DNA from 2 places in the Nonomuraea sp. AD125B genome. Region 1 is predicted to be linked to the other one. Evidence: riboswitches for the same ligand, from Rfam matches in the RefSeq annotation. Region 1 holds a riboswitch; the other holds the start of a gene.

Region 1 (3,693 bases):
GTGCCTGCTGTTCCTGGCGCTCGGCGGCGGCCGGATCGGGCTGGACGGGCTGTTCGGCGCGATCTTCCGGCGCCGCGCGCGGCAGCGGGTCGCCGAGGACGAGCTGATCGAGCACCGGCGCGGCCCGGCCATGGGTCCGGGCCCGTCCAACGTCAACGTCAGGCCCGGCGGCGCGGAGGGCGCCTACCAGCCGGGCGCCGGAGGGCCGATGACGCCCGCGGAGCCGGGGATGCCCGCCGAGCGGCCGGAGGCCCCCCGGCAGCCGGCCGCGCCGCGCACCCACGCGGGCGGGCTCGACGACGCGGACATGCGCGACATCGACGCCCTGGTCTCCGAGGACCAGCCGGAGCACCGCAAGCCGCCGAACCGCTGACCGGGCGCCCGGGTCGCCCGCGGTCAGCGGGAGACGATGGCGCGCAGAGCCTCGATGAGCCGGTCCACGTGCTCCTGCGTGGTCCCGATGCCGATGGAGGCCCGTACGGCCGAGGCCGTGCCGTCCTCGCACCCGCCGTCGGCCGTGCCCAGCAGGTGCCGGACGAACGGGTGCGCGCAGAACTTGCCGTCGCGCACCCCGATGCCGTACTCGCCGGACAGCGCCTCGGCCACCTCCCGCGCCGTGTGCCCGTCCACGGTGAACGACACGATGCCCACGCGCGGGTGGTCGTCACCCCACAGGGCCAGCTCGCGTACGCCCTCGATGGTGGCGAGCCCGGCGCGCAGCCGCGCGAGCAGCCTCTCCTCCTCGCGCACCAGCGCGGTCCAGCCGGTGGCGCTGAGCGCGTCGCAGGCCGCGGCGAGCGCGATCGCGCCGAGCACGTTGGGGGTGCCCGCCTCGTGGCGCGGCTCGGGGTCCTCGTGCCACTCGGCCTCCTCGCCCACCGCGCGCACCGCGCCGCCGCCCTTCAGGTACGGCTCCCCGCCCGCCAGCCAGTCCCCGCGTCCCACCAGCGCCCCCGCGCCGAACGGCGCGTACAGCTTGTGCCCGGAGAAGGCCACGTAGTCGAGGTCCAGGGCGGTCAGGTTGAGCCGCCGGTGCGGCACGAGCTGCGCGGCGTCCACCAGGATGCGCGCCCCGTGGCGGTGCGCTATGTGCGCCAGCGCGGCGATCGGCCACAGCTCGCCGGTGACGTTGGAGGCGGCGGTGACGACGAGCAGCTTGGGCCCGTCGATGGCGGCCAGTGCCTCGTCGGCGGCCCGTACGGCCTCGCCGGGGAAGGCGGGCGGGGCCAGCCGGACGGCCTCGCCCCAGGGCAGGAGCGAGGCGTGGTGCTCGGTGTCGAAGACCACGACGGTGGTGCCGGCGGGCAGGCAGCGGGCCAGCAGGTTGGTGGCGTCGGTGGTGTTGCGGGTGAAGATCACGGCGTCGGAGGGGCGGGCGCCGACGAACGCCCGTACGGTGTGGCGGGCCTGCTCGTACCTGGCGGTGGTGAGCTGGGAGGCGTAGCCGGCGCCGCGGTGGACGCTGGAGTAGGCCGGGAGCGCGGCGGCGACGGCGGCGCTGACCGGCTCGAGACAGGGCGCGCTGGCGGCGTAGTCGAGGTTGGCGTACCGGACGAGCCGGCCGCCCTTGACCGGCACCTCCAGGTCGGCCCCGACCACGGCGGGGATGGGCCGGTCGCTCTCCGGCGCGGCGGCGGCGGGGGCCTCGGCGGGGGCGGCGGCGTCGTTGAAGATCGTCAGCGTGGGCACAGCACTGCTCCTCGGGTCATCGGACCCCAGGAAACGGCCTCGGAGCCCGCGCTTGCCCGCCACACCTCGTGACGGACCAGGTCTTCACCCGGGGCACCCCGCCGCGGACGCGAGGGTTGCCGGCCAGCTAGCCGGGGCTTGTCGCTGGCACTCATGACCTACGCCCGCACTATAACCGACACCCCGCGGCCGGACGCAAGCCCGTGAACTTATGCGGCGGGTAATGCGTTGTGCCCGAAAAGTTCTCGGCCCGCGTGTCACGGAGGTATGCAGATGTTGGAATGGGCCGCCGATCCCCAAATCTGGATCGGCTTCTTCACCCTCGTCACCCTGGAGATCGTCCTGGGGATCGACAACATCATCTTCATCTCCATCCTGGCCGGGAAGCTGCCGCCCGAGCAGCGCGACAGGGCCCGGGTGCTCGGCCTGGCCGCGGCCCTGGTCAGCCGGCTGCTCCTGCTGCTCGGCCTGTCGTGGGTGGTGCAGCTCACCGAGCCGCTGTTCACGGTGCTCGGGCACGAGATCTCGGGACGCGACCTCATCCTGCTGCTGGGAGGGCTCTTCCTGCTCGGCAAGAGCGTCACCGAGATCGGTCACACCATGGACGGCCCGGCGGGCAAGGACGGCAAGAACGCCGCCGCCGTCTCGTTCACGTCGGTGATCGTGCAGATCATGGTCCTGGACGTGGTCTTCTCGCTGGACTCGGTCATCACCGCGGTCGGCATGGTGGACGAGCTCGGCGTGATGATCGCGGCGGTCGTGGTGGCGGTGCTGGTGATGTTGTTCGCCTCGGGGCCGATCAGCCGCTTCGTGGACCAGCACCCGAGCGTCAAGATGCTGGCGCTGGCGTTCCTGGTGCTGATCGGCGTGGTGCTCGTGGCCGAGGGGCTGGACCAGCACATCCCGAAGGGCTACATCTACTTTGCTATGGCGTTCTCGGTGGTCGTGGAGCTGCTGAACATCCGGGTGCGCAGCAAGAACGCCAGGCAGCGGCAGGTGGAGGCTGCCGAGCAGGAGGGGGAGCCTCCTAAGATGCAATAGTGCACTTTGACCCCTGGAATCCGGATTTCGTAGCCCATCCGTACCCGGTCTACGACGAGCTGCGGCGCGAGCGGCCCGTCTGCTACTACGAGCCCACGAACCAGTGGCTCGTCTCCCGCCACGCGGACGTCAACGCCCTGCTGAGGGACCGCCGCCTGGGCCGGTCGTACCTGCACGTGGCCACGCACGAGGAGTTCGGCAGGCCGCGGGAGCCGGAGTTCCAGGAGTCGTTCTGGCGGGTGATCAGGGCGGGCATGCTGGACGTCGAGCCGCCGGTGCACACGAGGCTGCGTCGGCTGGTGTCGAAGGCGTTCACGCCGCGCATGGTCGAGTCCCTGCGGCCGCGCGTGCGGGCCATCGCGGGCGGCCTCGCGGACGCGTTCGTGGCGAAGGGAGGGGGCGACCTGCTCGCCGAGGTCGCCGAGCCGCTGCCGGTCACGGTGATCGCGGAGATGCTCGGCATCCCCGAGGCCGACCGCCACCTGCTGCGCCCCTGGTCGGCCGACATCTGCGGCATGTACGAGCTCAACCCGGCCGTCGAGGCGCAGCACACCGCCGTCCGCGCGGCCACGGAGTTCGCCGCCTACCTCAGGGACCTGGCCCGCGCCCGCCGCGCCGCCCCCGGCGACGACCTGATCAGCGCGCTCGCCCAGATCCCCGAGCTGACCGAGGACGAGCTGATCGGCACCTGCGTGCTGCTGCTCAACGCCGGCCACGAGGCCACCGTGAACGTCACCGGCAACGGCTGGTGGTCGCTGTTCAGGAACCCGGAGGAGCTGGCCCGGCTGCGCGCCGACCGTTCGCTGCTGCCCACCGCCGTCGAGGAGCTGCTGCGCTGGGACACGCCGCTGCAGATGTTCGAGCGGTGGGTGCTGGAGGACATCGAGGTCCACGGGGTGGAGATCCCGCGCGGGGCCGAGGTGGCGCTGCTGTTCGGCTCGGCCAACCGGGACCCGGCCGTGT
Region 2 (3,693 bases), on a different contig from region 1:
GTTCGGCAGACCCCATCGTCTCGATCCCGAGTTATTGGCACTCTGCCACACAGAGTGCCAACGACTGTTTAGCACTCTACCCTGCCGAGTGCAAGCGAACGACCTTCTGGAGGGGCCTCCGCGCAGGTCAGCCGATCGACGTAGGGACGGCGGGCCGCTCACCGTGTGGCCCGCCGTCGATCGCCGACTACGAGGGTGGCGGGCTCGTACGGACTGCGCTGCCGCACGGGCCCCGCCGGTGCATACCAGGTGACGTAAATCAGACCGAGCGGACAGACTCGGCCTGCGGTCCCTTCTGGCCCTGCGTGATCTCGAACTCGACCCGCTGGCCCTGCTCGAGAGATCGGTACCCGTCCATCAGTATCGCGGAGTAATGGACGAATACATCCTTACCACCGTCTACCGCGATGAAGCCGTAGCCCTTGTCCGCGTTGAACCACTTGACGGTGCCCTGCGCCACTTCCGACTCCTCTTACTGGGGCTACGGATCTCGCCCATTCCACCGCGAGACCCGTAATCGTCCGACTTAACGACAAAACAGCCAGACGATCGCCTCGACCATACCTGTGGCAAGGGGTTTGGCAACAGAGTCAATCCACGAAAGACGCATTTGTTCGCAGTGCGGGTACTTCAACGTTTGAATAGGCCCGAAAAGCAGAAGGCGCCCGCTTGGGGCGCCTTCCGTGGAGTCGTACGGGCACTCAGCCGCCGGCGACCGCCGGGATGATGGAGATCTGCGCGCCCTGAGGGACGGCGGTGTCCAGGCCCTCGGCGAAACGGACGTCCTCTTCCCCAACGTAAACGTTGACAAAACGCCGAATCTTGCCCGATTCATCCAGAATTCTCGCGCCGATGCCCGGGTAGTCGGCATCGAGCTTGGCGAGCACGTCACGAAGAGTCGCGCCTTCGCCACTCACTTCCGCGTTTCCGCCGGTGTAGGTGCGCAGAATGGTGGGAATCCGAACAGTAACGCTCATGGTTATCTCGCCTTTCCTGGTTGTCAGACAGCCGCGCGGAACGCGTCGAGAGACGGCTTGATCACGGCGGTGGGCCGCGACGACTCGCCGGCGATGGCGTCCAGCGTCTTCAGGCCGTCGCCGGTGTTGAGGACCACGGTCTCCGCCTCGGGGTCGAGCCGCCCCGCCTCGACGAGCTTCTTGAGCACGCCCACGGTGACGCCGCCCGCGGTCTCGGCGAAGATGCCCTCGGTCGAGGCCAGCAGCTTGATCGCGGCCACGACCTCGGCGTCGGTGACGTCCTCGACGGCCCCGCCGGTGCGCCGGGCGATGTCCAGCACGTACGGGCCGTCGGCCGGGTTGCCGATCGCCAGCGACTTCGCGATGGTGTTGGGCTTGACCGGCTGGACGACGTCGTGCCCCGCCTTGTACGCCGCCGACACCGGCGAGCACCCGGCGGCCTGCGCCCCGAAGACCTTGTAGGGGGTGTCCTCGACCAGGCCCAAGGCGATGAGCTCCTTGAAGCCCTTGTCGATCTTGGTGAGCTGCGAGCCCGAGGCGATCGGGATGACGATCTGCTCAGGCAGCCGCCAGCCGAGCTGCTCGGCGATCTCGTACGCGAGCGTCTTGGAGCCCTCGGCGTAGTAGGGCCGCAGGTTGACGTTGACGAACCCCCACTTGTCGCCCAGCGGGTCGCCGATCAGCTCGGAGCAGAACCGGTTGACCTCGTCGTAGGTGCCGTCGATGCCGATCAGCTTGCCGCCGAACACCCGGGCCATGGCGATCTTCGCCTCTTCCAGGTCGGCCGGGATGAACACGCAGGCGTCGAGCCCGGCCCGCGCCGCTGCGGCGGTCACCGCGCCCGCGAGGTTGCCGGTGGAGGAGCAGGAGAGCGTGTGGAAGCCGAAGTTGCGCGCCGCCTCGACGGCGATGGCGACCACCCGGTCCTTGAAGGAGTGGGTGGGATTGCCGGAGTCGTCCTTGACGTGCAGGGACTTGATGCCGAGCGCCCGCCCGAGGTTGCCCGCCCTGACCAGCTTCGTCCAGCCGGGGTTCATGTTGGGCTTGGTCGCCACGTCGGCGGGGACCGGGAGCAGCGAGCGGTAGCGCCAGATGTTGGCCGGGCCCGCGGCGATGTCCTCGCGGGTCACCCGGCCGAACTCGTAGGCCGCTTCGAGCGGCCCGAAACACTCCAGGCACGCGAAGCTCGGCCCGAGCGGGTAACGGGCGCCGCACTCGCGGCAGGACAGAGCGACGGCAGGACCAAAGTCGTGCGACATGAAGCGAGGCCTTCCCTCATCTTCGCCCACGGCCACCTTGACCGCGAACCGGAATTGGCACCTTGTCCCGGTCGGCCTCGCCAGGTCGCGAGTCGAAAGCCGGGAGGGTTGCCGGGGCTTCGCAGGGCCGGTCCCTCCACCCCTCTGGATGAGCTGTATGAAGTTGTTGCACACGACTCTACCCGCCGAAGCGGCGGGAACGACCACCTGTCTCAAAGACTGAGACGGGGCGTCTCACCGATAGTCGTCACCCAGCGCCGCCTGGACGTACTTGCGCGCCTGGTGGATGCGCGACTTCGCGGTGCCCAGCGGGATGCCGAGCTGCTCGGCCACCTCGTTGTAGTCGAGCTGCACGATGTCGCGCAGGACCAGCGCCTGCGCGAGATCGGGCTTGTCGGCCTCCAGCGCCTCCATCGCGTCGAGCAGGTCGAGCCGCGAGCCGGCGATCACGCTGACCCGCCGCGCGTCGGGCTTCTGCGTCGGCAGCTCGTCGGAGGTCTGCTCGGCCGCCCTGCGCTTCAGCGACCGGTAGGTGGTGCGCGCGCAGTTGGCCGTCACGATGTGCAGCCAGGTGCTGAACCTGGCCCGCCCCTCGAAGCGGCCGATGTTGCGCGCCACCGCGAGCAGGGTGTCCTGCGACGCCTCCTCGGCATCCTGGTGGTACGGAAGAATCCGGGAGCAGTGGCGCATCACATCCGGCTCGATCCTGGCCAGCAACTCGCCGAGCGCGCGATGATCTCCAGCGGCGGCGGATCGGGCGAGTTCCTCGGTTAGCTCATCAAGCGCCATAGCTGCGATCCTATGATCGGAAGGAGCTTCGATGAACAGCGTCCTCGTGGCCTCCAACAGAGGGCCGGTCTCCTTCACCGTCTCCGACGACGGTGTTCTCATCATGAGACGGGGCGGCGGCGGTCTCGTCTCCGGGTTGTCCGGGGTCGCCAAGGACGACGGGGTCCTGTGGGTCTGCGCGGCGCTGTCCGACGACGACCGCGGCGCCGTGCGCCTGTCCCCCGGCGGCCGGCTCGACCAGGCCGGCTACGACACCGGGCCGCTGCGCATGCTCGACATCCCCGCGACCACGTTCCACCGCGCCTACAACGCCGTGGCCAACTCCACCCTGTGGTTCGTCAACCACCTGCTCTACGACATCCCCAACGCGCCCAGCTTCGGCATCCGCTTCGCCCGCGAGTGGGAGTCCTACCGCGACTACAACGGCGCCTTCGCGCTCGCCCTCGCCGAGGAGGCCGGCCACGGCGCCCGCGTGATGGTGCAGGACTACCACCTCACGCTCACCCCCGCCATGCTCAGGGCCGAGCGGCCCGACCTGCGCATCGCGCACTTCAGCCACACCCCGTGGGCGCCGCCCGAGTACTTCTCGCTGCTGCCCGACGAGGTGGCCGGCGAGGTCCTGGAGGGCATACTCGGCGCCGACCACGCCGGGTTCCTGGCCGAGCGGT

What was found. Region 1 has a riboswitch for S-adenosylmethionine ahead of ACBR40_RS13885 (aminotransferase class V-fold PLP-dependent enzyme). Riboswitches for the same ligand answer to the same signal wherever they lie in the genome.
Region 2: it holds a riboswitch for S-adenosylmethionine, as region 1 does, so the genes downstream of both, thrC (threonine synthase) here and ACBR40_RS13885 (aminotransferase class V-fold PLP-dependent enzyme) in region 1, are expected to answer to the same signal.

The regions. Positions count from the first base shown of each region.
Region 1 is NZ_JBGLOU010000004.1:408,603-412,295, forward strand. Features, by position in the region: gene ACBR40_RS13880 (DoxX family protein) at 1-373, shown strand, start outside; gene ACBR40_RS13885 (aminotransferase class V-fold PLP-dependent enzyme) at 397-1,689, opposite strand; SAM riboswitch class IV at 1,733-1,848, opposite strand; gene ACBR40_RS13890 (TerC family protein) at 1,963-2,730, shown strand; gene ACBR40_RS13895 (cytochrome P450) at 2,730-3,693, shown strand, end outside.
Region 2 is NZ_JBGLOU010000007.1:27,595-31,287, reverse strand. Features, by position in the region: gene ACBR40_RS19535 (cold-shock protein) at 260-460, opposite strand; gene ACBR40_RS19530 (MoaD/ThiS family protein) at 702-977, opposite strand; gene thrC (threonine synthase) at 1,001-2,236, opposite strand; SAM riboswitch class I at 2,250-2,391, opposite strand; gene ACBR40_RS19520 (RNA polymerase sigma factor) at 2,471-3,025, opposite strand; gene ACBR40_RS19515 (trehalose-6-phosphate synthase) at 3,057-3,693, shown strand, end outside.